Regions from separate parts of the Mesorhizobium sp. M0062 genome, predicted to be linked through region 3. Evidence: predicted binding sites of a transcription regulator. Region 3 holds the regulator's gene; each other region holds the start of a gene.

Evidence for each region. The regulator PhoB, encoded in region 3, activates phosphate uptake and scavenging genes when phosphate is short. The targets are predictions, from matches to a motif close to TGTCATNNANCTGTCAT.
Region 1: NKJ64_RS25410 (esterase-like activity of phytase family protein) is a predicted target of PhoB. The motif match lies at 2,719-2,735, and genes of this name have one in related genera.
Region 2: ugpB (sn-glycerol-3-phosphate ABC transporter substrate-binding protein UgpB) is a predicted target of PhoB. The motif match lies at 3,101-3,117, and genes of this name have one in related genera.

What each region holds. Positions count from the first base shown of each region.
Region 1 covers NZ_JAMYUO010000028.1:5,814-11,527, forward strand. The annotation lists gene NKJ64_RS25395 (sugar phosphate isomerase/epimerase family protein) at 1-419, opposite strand, end outside; gene NKJ64_RS25400 (Gfo/Idh/MocA family protein) at 419-1,450, opposite strand; gene NKJ64_RS25405 (LacI family DNA-binding transcriptional regulator) at 1,645-2,670, shown strand; gene NKJ64_RS25410 (esterase-like activity of phytase family protein) at 2,832-4,307, shown strand; gene NKJ64_RS25415 (L,D-transpeptidase) at 4,386-5,174, opposite strand; gene NKJ64_RS25420 (MATE family efflux transporter) at 5,373-5,714, shown strand, end outside.
Region 2 covers NZ_JAMYUO010000017.1:60,266-65,979, forward strand. The annotation lists gene tlpA (thiol:disulfide interchange protein TlpA) at 1-153, shown strand, start outside; gene NKJ64_RS20085 (bifunctional diguanylate cyclase/phosphodiesterase) at 253-2,700, opposite strand; gene NKJ64_RS20090 (hypothetical protein) at 2,848-2,994, opposite strand; gene ugpB (sn-glycerol-3-phosphate ABC transporter substrate-binding protein UgpB) at 3,180-4,490, shown strand; gene ugpA (sn-glycerol-3-phosphate ABC transporter permease UgpA) at 4,562-5,446, shown strand; gene ugpE (sn-glycerol-3-phosphate ABC transporter permease UgpE) at 5,456-5,714, shown strand, end outside.
Region 3 covers NZ_JAMYUO010000004.1:53,895-59,608, reverse strand. The annotation lists gene pstA (phosphate ABC transporter permease PstA) at 1-1,197, shown strand, start outside; gene pstB (phosphate ABC transporter ATP-binding protein PstB) at 1,215-2,039, shown strand; gene phoU (phosphate signaling complex protein PhoU) at 2,081-2,785, shown strand; gene phoB (phosphate regulon transcriptional regulator PhoB) at 2,802-3,491, shown strand; gene NKJ64_RS06350 (ROK family protein) at 3,522-4,757, opposite strand; gene xylF (D-xylose ABC transporter substrate-binding protein) at 5,023-5,714, shown strand, end outside.

The DNA of each region.
Region 1 (5,714 bases), on a different contig from region 3:
ACGCCCTTGTCGGCGGCGCGTTTGGCCAGCGGCCCCCAGACCTCACGGAAGCGCGGCAGGCTGTCGGTCAGCTTCTTGCCGCGCAGGCGGCCGGTGAAGCCGCTGACCGTCGAGGCGCCGAACAGATGCGCATTGTCGATCACCGTTTCCCAGGCCGCGAGCACGCCGCGATCGACCTCGCCATCCTCCAGCGGATTGCCGAACACACCGATCGACGACACGACGACATCGGCATCGCCGATCGCCTCGCGGATCTCGCCGGCGAGCCGCGGCAAATCCTTGCCGCCCAGCGTCTGCCAGAAGAAGGGCTGGATGCTCTCGAAGCCGAGCGGCAGAATCTCTTTGATGTAGGCGGCCGGGTCTTCGAGATTGGCCCGCACCATGGTGCCGATCCGGATGTCGAGAAGCGGGTTTGGCATCATGATGCTTCCTGTGTGATTGCGACGCGCCGTCCGGTCTCGGCGCTTTCGATGGCGCCAAAAACCATGGCCAGGCTTTTGATGTTGTCGCTGCCACGGGTTTCCGGCTCGCTGCCGGTCTCGATGGCGTGGATGAAATCCTTGATGATGCCGAGATGACCGCCGACGCGGTCGGCGGAATCGAGCGGCGGTACTGTGATGGGCTGGGTCAGGTCGAAGAGGCCGTCGCGGACCGACAACACAACCTCGGCCTTCAGTCCGTCCTCGCCGTCCCAGACCAGGCTGCCGTGCTCGGCGACGATGCGCCACGTGCTCTCCCAGCTGGTGCGGAAGCCCGCCGCGCACCAAGAGCCTGCGTAGGTGAACACCTTGCCGCCGCCGAGATCGAAGATAGCGGTGGCCGACGAGCCCTGCCGGTACCAGGAATTCGCCGGATCCCATTCCTGGCAATAGACGCCGGCGGGATCGCCTGCGACCATGTAGCGGGCGGCGTCGAATGTGTGGATCGCCATGTCGAGCAAGAGCACATGCGCCATCTCCTCGCGAAAGCCGCCGAAATGCGGCGCGACGAAGAAGTCGGCATGGATGCTGGTTGGCTTGCCGATGGCGCCGGAGTCGAGAAAGCGCCTTATGCGCCGGACATTGGCGACATAGCGGCGGTTCTGCACGACCGCATGGACGCGCCCCGCGTTACGCGCCGCATCGACGATGGCGCGCGCATTTTCCGGAGTATCGGCCAGCGGCTTTTCCGTCAGCAGATGGCAATTATGGGCAAAGGCGGCAAAGGCGACATCACGCCGGGCGGCTGGAACCACGACATCGAACACCGCGTCGGGCCTGGTCTGGTCGAGCACCGCGTCGAGGCTGGTGCCGATTACCGCGCCGTCGAGCCCGTATTCGTGCGCCCTCGCCTTCGCCCGTTCGGCGTCGAGATCGACAAGGCCGACAATGGCCAGCCCGTCGATCTGCCTCGCGGCATCGAGCCAGGCCTTGCTCATCGCACCACAGCCGACGAGGACGGCATTCATCATCCGGCATTCCTCCCGTCCGGTCCCTCCAGACCGAATGTCACGGCATTTCCGGCATCACCGTAAACGTTTCTCCGTAAACGTTTACGAGAACACACCCGATGGCGTAGAATGTCAATCGGCTGCCAGCGAAAATCATCCCGAAGCCTTGGCCTGGGCGGCAGCCGGTGCTAGCCAAGACAGGGGGAGAACTGTCCTTGGCGTCCAGCATCCATGACCTTGCGCGTCACCTGAACATTTCGATCGGCACCGTGTCGCGGGCGCTGAACGGCCGCGCCGACGTCAATGCCGACACCCGCCAGCGCGTGCTCGCCGCCGCCAAGCAATTGAACTATTCGCCCAACCAGTCCGGCCGCAGTCTGCGGCAAGGCACCACCCATTCGATCGCCTTCATGCTGCAGCCGCATCCGGGCGACCAGCAATATGGCGAACCGTTCTTCATCCCGTTCCTGATCGGTCTGCAGGGCCGACTGGCCGAGGATGACCTGGATCTGATGGTCGTCATGGGCGAGCCCGGCCAATATCAGCAGGAGAGGCTGCGCCGCGTGGTTGAGACGCGCCGAGCCGACGCGGTCGTGTTGGCCAATACACGGCGGGAAGACGATCGGATCGACTATCTCAGCAAGGCTGGCTTTCCCTTCGCCACGCTTGGCCGAAGTCAATCCGGCGACGACACCTATCCTTCGCTCGATATCGATTTCGAGAGGGCGGGTGATGAAGCCGTCGACCGGCTGGTCGCGCGCGGCCACCGCCGCATTGCCGCCATCCGCCCTTCGCTGGATCTCAACTTCGGCTACCTGTTCCTCGACGGCTACCGCAAGGCGCTGGGGCGGCATGGCATCGAAGTCGACCCCGGCCTGATCGCCGACGGCTTCATCAACGAGGCCGGAGGCTACCAGGTGACGCCGCGCGTGATGCTCTCCAAGGACCGGCCCACAGCCATCATCTTCAACAATGACGCAATGGCGCTCGGCGGCTGCAAGGCACTGGCCGAGATGGGCATCAGGCCCGGCCACGACATCGCGGTGATCGTCATCGTCGACACGCCGCTCTGCCGTTATTTCTCGCCGGCGCTGACCGCCTTCCGTCCGTCGCTGGAGCCGATGGGCCGGCGGCTGGCCGAAATGCTGCTGGCCTCGCTTCCCGCCTTTGCCGGCCCGGAAGGTCCGCGCATCATCCGCGAAGTCTGGCCGCTGGAACTGATCGCCCGCGACAGCGATTGATCATTGCGCTCTTCCCTCTCCTACAAGGGAGAAGGAAGAGGCCCTCTCTGTCACGCAAGTATCATGTTCGCGTCCTAGACCGCTTTGCGAGAGGGCGACATCGTCGATGCGATGCGGTGGCCCCTTTGCGCCGCTCAAGGCTTGTCACAAAAAGGATCTCCATGAAAATCTCGCACCGAACCGTGTCGCTCGGCGCCGCGCTGGCGCTGTTTACCGCCCTGACCCCTGCCCTTGCCGACAGCACCGCCACCGTTGGCGGCTTCGTCAACAAGGGCCTGGTCGGCGTCGGCCGCATCCCGGCCGATCAGAAGGACAAGTTCGGCGAGACCTTCGGCTCCGGCTCCGGCATGTCCATCGACGCCGCAAGCTGGACCCGTGGCGCGGACGGCTACAAGGGCTCGCTCTGGTTGCTGCCGGACCGTGGCTACAATGTCGTCGGCACCACCGATTACCGGCCGCGCCTCAACACTATTCATATCGAATTCACGCCGACCGCACTGGGCGCCACGCCCACCTCCGGCCAGGAACAGACAGGCGTCAAGGCGACGCTTGCCGATTCCCTGCTCCTCACCGACGACAAGGGCGCTGACGCCACCGGCCTCGATCCGCTCAACGGCGTGCGCGCGGCCAATGGCGACCTGCCGATCCTGCCCGAGGCCAATGGCAAGCTGGCGCTCGACAATGAGGCGATCGCGCGGCTGCCCGACGGCACCATGTTCATCTCTGACGAATACGGCCCCAACATCTACCGCTTCTCGGCCGACGGCCATCTGTTGTCGGCAACGCAGCCGCCCGCCGCTTTGGTGCCGATGCGCAAGGGCGCGCCGAACTTCGCCTCCGACAATCCGGGCCCCGGTGCAGCCGAACCCGATCCGAAGGATCCCGAAACCGGCCGCCAGAACAATCAAGGCCTCGAAGGCATGGCGCTGACGCCGGACGGCAAGTCGCTGATCACTGTGCTGCAGTCGGCGCCCCGCCAGGATGGCGGCGATTCGCCCGCGACGCGCCAGAACACCCGCGCGCTGGTCTACGACGCCTCCGACCCGGCCCATCTCAAGCTGGTGCATGAATATGCCGTGCCGCTGCCGGTGTTCAAGGACGCCAAGGACAAGACCAAGGTCGCCGCGCAGAGCGAAATCGTGGCGCTGTCCGACAAGACCTTCCTGATGCTGGCGCGCGACAGCGGAAACGGCCAGGGGGTGAAGGGCGATACTTCGCTGCTGCGCCAGATTTTCGTCGTCGACGTCTCTGGCGCCACCGACATTGCCGGCGGCGCCTTCGATGCCGCCGACAAGCCGCTGGCGCCCAAGGGCGTGCTCGACCCCTCGGTGACCCCGGCCAAGCTGACGCCGTTCATTGACATCAACGACAACAAGGAACTCGGCCGTTTCGGCCTGCATGACGGCAAGCCGAACGACAAGAACAATCTCTCGGAGAAGTGGGAAGCAATGTCTGTGGTCAGCCTGCTCGATCCGGCGCTGCCCGACGACTATTTCCTGTTCGTCGGCAACGATAACGACTTTCTCACCCAGGACGGTTTTCAGGTCGGCGCGCCCTACAAGGCCGACGACGGCGCCGATGTCGACACCATGTTCCTGGTCTATCAGGTCACGCTTCCGGGCCTCGCCAAGAAGTAGCCGTTTACGGAAAGGCGGACGCGCCCGGCGCGTCCGCCTCTAAACGTTTGTCGGCGATCAGCGATGCCGTGAAGGCACCTATTTCAAAATCTCCGCATCCCTTGGCACGCCGGCATCGATCGGCTCGGCGGTCCGGCTCGACACGGCCATGATCTTGCCTGCGGCCGACAGGTTCGGGCGCACATAGACCTGGGCTAAGCCGTTGACCCGGCTGTAGAGGTCGATAATGTCCTGGTTCATGAAGCGCACGCAGCCCGACGACGCGTTCTTGCCGATGGAATCCCATTCCGGCGTGCCGTGCAGCCGGTACATCGTGTCCTTGCCGTCGCGGAACAGATAGAGCGCACGCGCGCCGAGCGGGCTCTGCGGTCCCGGCGGCATGCCGTCCTTATATTTCGCCAGTTCCGGCCGGCGCTGGATCATTTCGGGCGGCGGCGTCCACACCGGCCATTTCTTGCGCGCCTGGATCACGGCGCTGCCGGTCCAGCCAAACCCGGCCTTGCCGAGGCTGACGCCATAGCGCATTGCCTTGCCGCCGTCGCGCACCAGATAGAGAAAATGCTCGGATGTATCGACGACGATCGTGCCGGGTTTTTCGCCGGTCGGATCGTCCACGATCTGGCGCACGAACTTCGGATCGAGCTTGGCCACGGGGATTGCCGGCAATGAAAAGCCCTCATCGACGCGCGCCGAATACATGGTGGCGGCATCGCCCAGAGCCGGTTCGGGCGCCGGAGCGGGCGTTGGCGGCACCACGACGTCGGTCGTGGTGCAGGCTGAAAGCGCCATGGAAGCGGCACCCAAAGCGGATATTCCAAGAAACGCGCGCCGGTTCAGGCGCTCGGAAAAAAGCGGATTGTCGGACATGATCCCCCCAGCCTATTCATCATATCCAACAGGATATGCGACCCCACGCGGCGACGACCCATATCCCATTCCGAATGTTTTGAGAACTGATTAGCTTGAAGCCGCCAGGTGGCATGTTCCAATGCCGCATCGACCTTGTCCGTCAAATCGGCGATCATTGCCGGGCGGACTTTGAGATGAACCTTCGCCGAACAGCCCATGGACGAAAAAATACCACCGCGCCGGCGCACCGGCGACCTGACCAGCGGCCCGATTCCGCGCACGCTGCTTTTGTTCGCTCTGCCGGTGCTCGGCTCCAATGTGCTGCAGTCGCTCAACGGTTCGATCAACGCTGTCTGGGTCGGCCGCTTCCTCGGTGAATCGGCGCTGACCGCCACCTCCAACGCCAATCTGGTTCTGTTCCTGATTCTTGGCACCGTATTCGGCATCGGCATGGCCGCCACCATCCTGGTGGCGCAATCGGTTGGCGCCCGCGACCTGCCCGAGGCGCGGCGCATCGTCGGCACCAGCGCCAGCTTCTTCTTCCTCGTCTCGGCTATC
Region 2 (5,714 bases), on a different contig from region 3:
TTCAACGACGTCAAGACGCGTGGCTTGGCGCTAGGCCTCCCCGTCACCATGCTGATCGATGGCGAAGGCTGCCTGGTCGCGCATATGAACGGACCGGCGGAATGGTCGGGACCGGATGCCAAGCGCCTGGTCGAGGCCGCACTCGCCCCTTAGAGCGGTTCACCGTTTCGTCGAAACGGCTACCCGCGCTAACTTTTTTGTTTCGACGCAATTTCGGACGGAAAACCGTTTCACACTTTTCCTGAAATTGCTCTAGGCTGAGCGCAGGGCCGCCGCCGGCGGCAGCATCAAGATGCTGCCGCCGCGTTGTTTGACGCTGGCGTCCTCTTGTGCCGCCGGCGCCGCGACGCCGGTCAGTTCGCTGAACGCCTCGATCGGGCTCGGCCGGCCTAGATAGTAGCCCTGGCCGATCTCGCAGGCCTCGGCGTCGAGGAATTTCAGCTCGCCCAGCGTCTCGACGCCCTCGGCCAAAACCGGCAGGCCGAGACCGCGGCCAAGCCCCAGAACGGCGCGCACGATGGCTGCCACCTGGCCGTTGCTGTCGACTGATTTGATGAATGAGCCGTCGATCTTGATCTTGTCGAAGGGGAAGGCGCGGAGATTGGACAGCGAGGAGTAGCCGGTTCCGAAATCGTCCATCGCCACACGCACGCCAAGCGCCTTCACCTGGCGCAAGGTCGCCAGCGCGCGCGGCATGTCCTTGACCAGCGCCGTTTCGGTGATCTCGAGTTCGAGCCTGCCGGGCGTCAGGCCGGAGCCGAGCAGGACTTCATGCACCTTGCGGCTGAAATTCGGATTGTGGAGCTGCACCGCCGAGACATTGACCGCGACGGTGAGAGGGTTCTTCCAGCGCGCAGCCTCGGCGCAGGCCGTCGCCAGCACCCATTCGCCGATCTGGATGATGACGCCGCTGTCTTCGGCCACCGGGATGAAGGTCGCCGGCGACACGTCGCCGCGCTGCGGATGGCGCCAGCGGATCAGCGCTTCGAACCCGACCATCCGCCCGCTGCTGATCTCCTTTTGTGGCTGGTAGACGAGGCGAAACTCATCGCGCGCCATGGCCTGGCGCAGTTCGTGCTCCATCACGCGCCGGTCTCGCGCCTCGGCGCCCATCGAGGCCTCGAAGTAACGGTAGGTGTCCTTGCCCTCGGCCTTGGCGCGGTAGAGCGCGGTGTCGGCGTGGCTGACCAGGAGTGTCGGCTCATCGGCGTCGAGCGGATAAAGTGCAATGCCGATGCTGGCCGACACCAGCCCGCCACCGACCGACAGCCGGTTTTCCTCGCGCATGGCCGCCAGCACCGCCTCGGCGATGCGGCCGGCCGCCTGCGGATCGGGGAGGTTCGGAGCGATGATGGCGAACTCGTCGCCGCCGAGACGCGCCAGCATCTGTCCGTGGCGGAGCACGGCGGAGGCGCATAGCGCCACCTTCTGCAGCATGGCATCGCCGGCGCCGTGCCCGAACAGGTCGTTCACTTCCTTGAAGCGGTCGAGGTCTAGCAGCAGCAGCGCAAGATGCCCGCCCTTGCCGCCGCGGTCCATTGCGGCAATTTCGGCCTCGAGCCGGCCGGAGAAACTGCGGCGGTTGGGGAGCCCGGTCAGCGGGTCGAAATGGGCGAGGCGCAGTATCTCCTGCTCGGCCTTCCTGCGTTCGCGGATATCGCGCACGGCGACAACGCTGTGCCGCTTGCCGCAATAGTCGATGCTCCTGGCGATAAGTTCGACGGGGATGGTGGCGCCGTCATGGGCTCTGAGCTCCGCTTCCTGTGCCTGTCCGCTGCAGTCGGACATGCCGGCCGCGGTGCGTTCGCCGAAGAGGTCGCCAAGCAGCATCGCGTTCAGCACTTCCGGCGCCATGCCGGTTAGCGCGGCGATGCTGTCATTGGCGCTGACGATGCGGGCGCCGTCGCAGACGATCAGCCCCTCGACGGCGGCGTTGGCGAGGCCGTGCATGCGCTCGGCCTCGAGCTTGTGACGCCGGAAGCGAAGGTCGATCCACAATGCTGCGGCTGAAAGCACCAGGATAGCCATGCTGACTGCAGCGGCGGCGAAGGCCTGCGACATCGGTTCGACCGTGAACTGCGATATCTCGATGGAGGAGTCCGGGAAGATCGACACCGCGCCCATCGCGATGAAGTGCAGGCTGCAGATCGCCAGCGTCAACAGGATGGCGGCGGCGATTGTGGCCTGCATGGACGGCCGTCGCAACACGACCAGCAGCGCCAGCGCGGCGAGGGTGACGCCTGTCAGCACCGAGACGCCGACCAGCAGCGGGTTCCAGACGATGCGCCCTTCGACCTCGAAGGCGGCCATGCCGATATAGTGCATGGCGGCGATACCGGCGCCGAGTACCGCGCCGCCGACCAGAGGGTAGTCGATGCCCCGGCGCAAGGTGGCGATCCACATGCCCGCGGCGGTCAGGGCGACGGAACCGGCGAGCGAAAGCGCCGACATTTCCGTATTGTAGGCGTTGGGGATTCCGGGAGAAAATGCAAGCATTGCGATGAAATGCGTCGCCCAGATACCGAAGCCGGTGGAAGTGGCTGCTATCATCAGCCAGGTATAGCGGTTGCGCTCGCTCGAGCGGTCGACATGGCGAAGCAGGTTGACCGCCGAGAAGGAAGAAATACCGCAAATGAGCGCTGCCAGTGCGACCAGTCTCAGATCGTGCTCATGCACGATACAATTATAGACCGTCAGCATCTCGCCCCACCTGCTCTCCCACAGCAATCAAGCCGTCCACTTGATTAGTATGCCACGCTTGACGAAGAATCGGTTATGGGAACTACAACTACAGCGGGTTTTTCGGGTTGTATGTTGCGGCGATCCTGTCTCATTCCAGACGCACGGTTACAGCAGCGCCTGGCGCGATGCCGCTCGGCCGATCTCGATCTGGCCGAGCGCCGGTTTGGCGGCCGCACGGTGCAGGTGCGTGGCGCTGTCACGCGGGCCCTTCACGCATCGCTGGGCGGTCGGCGATCCTTGCAGGCCCACCATGCCCCATTCTATCGCTGAGCCGGCTTGGCATTTCTCTCTGTCCTCGTTGCAAGGCGAGGGGGCGCGAAGTTAGCCGGGTATGAAATTCACGAAACAGCAACAAATCCGTTGTCCGATTGTCATCAGCGACACATATTGCGTTCGCGGGAGCGCCCCTTTCGCCAATGACAAACGGGAGATGAAACATGAAGTTGTTCGGCTTTGCGGCCGGTGTTGCCGCCACCTTGACCCTGCTTTCCACCACCTCCGCCTTCGCCGCCACCCAGATCAGTTGGTGGCATGCCATGACCGGCGCGAATGCCGAGGTGGTCGACAAGATCGCCAAGGATTTCAATGCCAGCCAGAGCGACTATGAAATTCTCCCTGTTTTCAAGGGCACCTATCCCGAAACGCTGAATGCCGGCATCGCTGCCTTTCGTGCGGGGCAAGCGCCCGACATCATCCAGGTGTTCGACGTGGGTACCGGCGTCATGATGGCAGCCGAAGGTGCGATCAAACCGGTGGCCGATGTGCTGACCAGCGCCGGCGTGACCTTCGACAAGAGCCAGTATTTGCCCGGCATCGTCGGTTACTATTCGAAGCCGGACGGGACCATGCTGTCCTTCCCCTATAATTCCTCGTCGCCCATCCTCTACTACAACAAGGATATTTTCCAGAAGGCCGGGCTTGATGTGAACAACCCGCCAAAGACCTGGAACGAGGTGTGGGAAGCCGCCAAGAAGATCAAGGCGAGCGGCGCCGCTTCCTGCGGCTATACCTCGACGTGGTTGACCTGGATCCACCTTGAGGCCTTCGCGGCCTGGAACGACGTTTCCTATGGCACCAACCAGAACGGACTTGCCGGAACCGACGTCGAGCTCAAGATCAATGCGCCGATCTTCGTCAATCATTTCCAGGCGCTCGCCGACCTGGCCAAGGACGGCACCTTCAAATATGGCGGCCGTACATCCGAAGCCAAGCAGATCTTTCTTGCCGGAGAATGCGGCATCTTCACCGAATCGTCGGGGGGTCTCGGTGACATCGTCAAGTCGGGCATGAACTACGGCATCGGCCAGCTTCCCTATGATAGTGACGCCAAGGGCGCGCCCCAGAACACCACGCCGGGCGGCGCCAGCCTGTGGGTGTTCGGCAACAAATCGGACGAGGAATACAAGGGCGTCGCGGCGTTCTTCTCCTACCTGTCCAAGACCGAAGTGCAGGAGTATCTGCACCAGAAGTCGGGTTATCTGCCGGTGACGCTCGCTGCCTATGAGGCGACCAAGAAGTCCGGCTTCTATGACAAGAACCCGGGCCGTGAGACGCCGATCCTGCAGATGCTGGGCAAGGCGCCGACCGAGAACTCGAAGGGCGTGCGCCTCGTCAACCTGCCGCAGGTGCGCGACATCGAGAATGAGGAGTTCGAGAAGATGCTGGCCGGCCAGCAGACTGCGCAGCAGGCGCTCGACAACGCGGTCGCACGCGGCAACAAGGCGATTCAGGAAGCGATCGGAAACTGAAGCGATTTGTCAGTTGAACCTCGTCCACGCGGACCCGCGTGGACGATTTCCTGAATAGCGAGGGAATCACCCTGTCTCCACGCGTCGTCTTCCCCAACAAGACCCTGCCTTACCTGCTGGTGGCGCCGCAACTCGCCATTACGCTGATCTTTTTCTACTGGCCGACCGGGCAGGCGCTCTACCAGTCGATGCTTAGGGAAGACCCGTTCGGGCTGAAGAGCAAGTTCGTCGGGCTCGCCAACTTTCGCAAGGTGCTGGCCGACCCGGCCTACCTCAACTCGATCAAAGTCACGCTGGTGTTCTCTCTGGCGACCGCGATCGTCGCCATGGGTGTGGCCCTGTTGCTTGCCGTCATGGCCGAGAAGGTGGTGCGCGGCAAAGGCCTCTATCGCACGCTGCTGATCTGGCCGTATGCGGTGGCGCCGGCGGTTGCCGGCATGTTGTGGCTGTTTCTGTTCAACCCCTCGATCGGTTCGCTGGCCTACGCCTTGAGAGGTCTCGGCATCGCCTGGGATCCCTTGCTCAACGGCAACCAAGCCATGATCCTGCTGGTGTCCGCGGCTGCCTGGAAGCAGATCAGCTACAATTTCCTGTTCTTCGTCGCCGGGCTGCAGGCAGTGCCGAAGACGTTGATAGAGGCGGCGGCCATGGACGGCGCCGGGGAGACGAAGCGCTTCTGGACCATCGTTTTCCCGCTGCTCGCGCCGACGACCTTCTTCCTGCTGGTCGTCAACACTGTCTATGCGCTGTTCGACACTTTCGGTATCGTTCATGCCGTCACCGGCGGCGGGCCAGGCAAGGCCACCGAGACGCTGGTCTACAAGGTCTACAATGACGGTTTCGTCAATTTGATCCTCGGCGATTCGGCCGCGCAGTCGGTCATCCTGATGGTCATCGTCATCTCACTCACGGCCATCCAGTTCCGCTATGTGGAACGCAAAGTCCACTACGGTTGAGCGCGAGCGATGATTGGTCAGTCCCCGCTTCGCGCCCTCATCGCCCACGCCGTGCTCATCCTGGGCATCCTGATCGTCGCTTTCCCGATCTACTACACCTTCGTTGCCTCCACGCAGACGCTGCAGACCATCCTCAAGCCGCCATTGCCTCTTTTGCCCGGCGACCAGGTCTGGAACAATTACAGCGAGGCGCTGTTCGGCGGTGTCGGCCGCATCGGCGGCGTCAGTGTCGGCCGATTGCTGCTCAACACCACGATCATGGCGCTCG
Region 3 (5,714 bases):
TCGGTGGGCCTGGCGTTCCTGGCCATCATGCTGATCACCATCGTCTCGAAAGGCTACACCGCCTTCTGGCAGACGACGGTGACGCTGCCGGTCACCTTCGACGAGAAGGTGATCGATCCCTCCGGCAAGCGCGCGACCGACCCTACCGTGCTGATCAAGGCGAACTATCCCAAGCTCGCCGAAAACGCGCTGGTGGCCAAGCTCGGCATCGATCCGGCCAACAAGCCGATGATGCTGAAGCTCAAGGGCTTCCTGTCGGAAGGCGCCCGCGTCCATCTGCGCGACATCGTCTCCGCCGATCCGTCGGTGATCGGCAGGACGCGTGACGTCGACATCCTGGCTGCCGCGAACCTCGACTCGGCCTTCAAGGGCCAGATCGACCTCGGCGTCGATGAAGCGCGCCGCAAGGTGTCCAACCAGCAGATCGACTGGATGAACAAGCTTAAAGCCGACGGCGTGATGGCCGAGCATTTCAACACCGGCCTGTTCACCTATGGCGCCTCCAGCCGGCCCGAAACGTCGGGCATGGGCGTGGCGATCATCGGCTCGTTCTACATGATGGTGATCGTGCTGTTGCTGGCGCTGCCGATCGGCGTCGCCGCCTCCATCTATCTGGAGGAGTTCGCCAAGAAGAACCGCTTTACGGACCTGATCGAAGTCAACATCAACAATCTCGCGGCGGTGCCGTCGATCGTCTTCGGTCTGCTTGGCCTTGCCGTGTTCATCAACTTCCTCGGCATGCCGCGCTCGGCTTCCTTCGTCGGCGGCCTGGTGCTGACCTTGATGACATTGCCGACCATAATCATCGCCACGCGCGCCGCCCTCGCCGCGGTGCCGCCGTCTATCCGCTCGGCGGCCCTAGGTCTCGGCGCCTCCAAGATGCAGATGGTGTTCCATCACATCCTGCCGCTTGCCGCCCCAGGCATCCTTACCGGCACCATCATCGGCCTAGCGCGTGCGCTCGGCGAGACAGCACCGCTGCTCTTGATCGGCATGGTCGCTTTCGTCGCCGATTATCCGACGACGCCTTTCGATCCGGCGACCGCGCTGCCGGTTCAGATCTATATGTGGGCAAACGAGGCTGAGCGCGCTTTTGTCGAGCGCATGTCCGGCGCCATCATCATCCTGCTCGTCTTCCTCATGGCCATGAACATCACCGCGATCGTGCTCCGGCGCCGCTTCGAGCGGCGCTGGTAGAAAAAAGGCAATTTGGTATGAACATCATGACCGAACAGTCCCTTGAGAATGCAGTGGGCGACAAAATGAACGCCAAGTCGAACGAAGTCATCAAGATGCGCGGCGACAAGGTCGGCGTCTTCTACGGCGAGAAGCAGGCGTTGTTCGACGTCAATCTCGACGTGCGTCAGAACCAGGTGACGGCGCTGATCGGCCCGTCCGGCTGCGGCAAGTCGACCTTCCTGCGCTGCCTCAACCGCATGAACGACACCATCGATTTGGCGCGGGTGACCGGCAAGATCACGCTCGATGAAGACGACATCTACGACAAGAACATCGATGTCGTCGAACTGCGCGCCCGCGTCGGCATGGTGTTCCAGAAACCCAACCCGTTCCCGAAGTCGATCTACGAGAACGTCGCCTACGGCCCGCGCATCCATGGGCTGGCCAAGCGCAAGTCCGACATGGACCAGATCGTCGAGCAGAGCCTGAAGAAGGCGGCGATCTGGAACGAAGTCAAGGACCGCCTGCAGGAGCCCGGCACCGGCCTGTCCGGCGGCCAGCAGCAGCGCCTGTGCATCGCGCGCGCCATCGCCGTGTCGCCGGAGGTGATCCTGATGGACGAGCCCTGCTCGGCGCTCGATCCGATCGCCACCGCCCGTGTCGAGGAGCTGATCGACGAACTGCGCCAGAACTACACGATCGTCATCGTCACCCACTCGATGCAGCAGGCGGCGCGCGTGTCGCAGCGCACGGCGATGTTCCATCTCGGCTATCTCGTCGAGGAGGGCGCCACCGACAAGATGTTCACCAACCCCGACGACAAGCGCACCCAGGACTACATTACCGGCCGCTTCGGCTGAGCCGTCCGGCGGGTGAATTTTCAGGCACGAGGACCAAGATCATGGGTGAACATACCGTCGCCTCCTTCGATGAAGAGCTCGGGCAGATCAGCAAGCTGATCCGCGACATGGGCGATCTGGCAGGCTCGATGGTCAGCGGCTCGACCAGGGCGCTGCTCAATTCGGACAATGCGCTGGCACAGCGTGTCGTTTCCGACGACGCCATCATGGATGCGCGCCAGCGCGAACTGGACGACCGCGCCATCACGCTGATCGCCAAGCGCCAGCCGATGGCCAACGATCTGCGCGCCGTGGTCGGCTCGATCCGCATGGCCGGCGACCTCGAGCGCATCGGCGACCTCGCCAAGAACATCGCCAAACGCGTCGGCACCGTGGGCTTGAGCGTCACGCCGCGCGACCTCTCGCACTCCATCGACGCCATGGCGCAGCTGGTGCTGATCCAGGTGCAAGGCGTCGTCGAGGAATATGCCGCCACCGATGCGGCAGCGCTTGCAAAACTCAGGAATGACGACGAGCGCATCGACGTCAAATACACGTCCGTGTTTCGTGAGCTCTTGACCTACATGATGGAAGACCCTCGCAACATCACCGCCTGCACGCATCTCTTGTTCTGCGCCAAGAATCTTGAGCGCATCGGCGATCATGTCACCAACATCGCCGAAAATGCGTATTATGTGCTGACCGGCCAGCAACTGCCCGCCAATCGTCCGAAGCAGGACGAGACGGCGATGGCCATGCCGGCCTGATGAGGGTGAACTGCCGATGATCGCGCCACGCATCATGGTCGTGGAGGACGAGGAGCCGCTAGGCGTGCTCCTCCGCTACAACCTCGAATCCGAAGGCTATCACGTCGAGGTGGTGACACGCGGCGACGAGGCCGAGATCCGCCTGCAGGAAAACGTGCCCGATCTCCTGGTGCTCGACTGGATGGTGCCCGCTGTTTCCGGCATCGAGCTCTGCCGGCGGCTTAGAGTGCGGCCCGAAACCGAGCGGCTGCCGATCATCATGCTGACCGCGCGCGGTGAGGAAAGCGATCGCGTGCGCGGCCTGTCCACCGGCGCCGACGACTATCTGGTCAAGCCATTCTCGACGCCGGAGTTCATGGCGCGCGTGAAGGCGCTGCTGCGCCGGGCCAAGCCGGAAGTGCTGTCCAGCGTGCTCAAGGTCGGCGACATCGTGCTCGACCGCGAGTCGCACCGTGTCTACCGCAAGAAGAGCGAGATCAGGCTCGGACCGACCGAGTTCCGGCTGCTCGAATTCATGATGCGGCATCCCGGCCGCGTGTTCTCGCGCAGCCAGCTGCTCGACAATGTCTGGGGCGAGACGATCTACATCGACGAGCGAACCGTCGACGTGCATGTCGGGCGGCTGCGCAAGGCCGTCAACAATGGCCGCATGCCGGATGTCATCCGTACCATTCGCGGCGCCGGCTACGCGATCAGGGAAGACTAGGATCCTGCGCGTCGCGCCGTTGCCGGCCATTCAGGCGACATGCTTGCCGGATTTGGGCTGAATACCCGGCGCAAAAATCTCCTGATCGACGAAGCCGAGCGCGCGCATGGCACAGCCTTCGCGGATCAGCGGCAGCTCGTTGGGTTCGGTGTCGAAGGAGATCGACTTCGAGTGCTGGCCGCCGGCGGTCTGGGCGATCGCTTCGCGCAATGCCGGTTCGATCAGGTCGAAGGCGGCGGCGCTGACGCCGACCATGGCGACGGGGGCCGGGTCGATCAGCGCAAACAGGCTGCCGAGGCCGAAGCCGAGCGCCTCGCCGGCCCTGCGATAGGCTTCGCGCTCCGGTCCGTCCGTCTCTCGCGCACGAGCGGCCAGCGCCCGCATATCAGCGTCGCCGATATCGACCGGCTCGGCATCCTCGCCCATCATTTTGGCGCTGCGCCAGATGGCGTAGTTTCCGGCATAGGCTTCCACGCAGCCGCGCCGCCCGCAGCGGCAGAGCGCGCCGCCCGGACGGTGGATCATGTGGCCGAACTCGCCGCCCGAGGAATGGGTGCCGGTGAACAGTTCGCCTTTCAGCACCAGCCCCATGCCGATGCCGTGCGACAAGAGGATCGCGATGAAATTGTCGCGGTAGCGCTCGGGCTGGCGCCATTGCAGGGCCACCGCCATCATATTGCAGTCGTTCTCCATGGTGGCCGGAATGCCGAATTCCGCTTCCAACATGTCGGCGAAGGCAATGTCGGTCAGTGGCGTGATTGGCGACCACAGCATGGCGCGCGCCTGCGAATCGGTGATGCCCTGGATGCCCATGGCAATGCGGGCGATGCTCTGGACATCGAGGTCGGGATCCTCAAGCCGCCGCCGGACGATTGCTACGCATTCGCCGATCAGCTCGTCGCGCGGCTTGGTCAGCGTGTCCAGCCGGCGCTGTTCCTCGGCGACGACGTGGCCGGCATAGTCGATGACGGTGACGGACAGGAAATTGAGCGACAGCACGACGGTCATCACCGCCGCCGCTTCCGGGTTGAGGCCAAGGCCGACCTGCGGCCGGCCGCGTTTCAGTGCGCCTGTCTCGCCAGGTTTGCCTTCAATCAGGGTGCCTTCTTGAATCAGATCAGACGAGATTGCCGATATGGTCGAGTGGCTGAGGCCGGTGGTCGCCGCAATCTCGGTCCGCGACGGCTGGCCGGCCCGGCGCACGGCCGAAATCACCATGGCACGGTTGCGACGGCGCAGATCGTCGTGGCGGATTCCAACCGACATTTGTTTCCTCCCGGCCTCCTCGCGCCTCATGATAGTGAAGGCGTTCGACGGCACCAGCCAAATATTGGCAGACGCCGGCAGCCCTGTCATTGTTTATTGCGGACCTCGAAAAAAATCGGCAAGGCCATCAGAATCCATCAGAATCGATGTTGACAGCGCCTTATCATTGAACCAGTATTTTTTCGAGGCTCGAAAAAATAGGGCCTCTGTGTGCCGGCCCTCGGGCCAGTTTTGTCGCGCCGCACGCGGCGCAGGGAGGATTATGATGAACAGATTTGCAGCCGCCATGCTGGCGGGTGTCGCCATGTCGCTGGCGCTGATGTCGGTCGCGCAGGCGAAGGACAAGGTCATCGGCGTGTCGTGGTCGAACTTCCAGGAAGAGCGCTGGAAGACCGACGAGGCTGCGATGAAAACGGCGATCGAGGCTGCCGGCGACAAGTACATTTCCGCCGACGCGCAGTCCAATCCCGGCAAGCAGCTGACCGACGTCGAAAGCCTGATCTCGCAGGGCGCCAACTCGCTGATCATCCTGGCGCAGGACGCCTCGGCCATCGGCCCGGCGGTGCAGAAGGCGCTGGACGAAGGCATTCCGGTCGTCGGCTATGACCGCCTGATCGAGAACAAGGACGTCTTTTACCTGACCTTCGACAACAAGGAAGTCGGCCGCATGCAGGCCCGCGAAGTGTTCAAGGCGAAGCCCGAAGGCAACTATGTCTTCATTAAGGGCTCTGGCTCGGATCCGAATGCCGATTTCCTGTTCTCGGGCTCGATGGAAGTGCTCAAGGAAGCCATCGACTCGGGCAAGATCAAGAATGTCGGCGAGGCCTATACCGATGGCTGGCTGCCGGCCAACGCCCAGAAGAACATGGAACAGTTCCTGACCGCCAACGACAACAAAGTCGATGCCGTGGTTGCGGCCAATGACGGCACCGCCGGCGGCGTTGTCGCCGCGCTGAC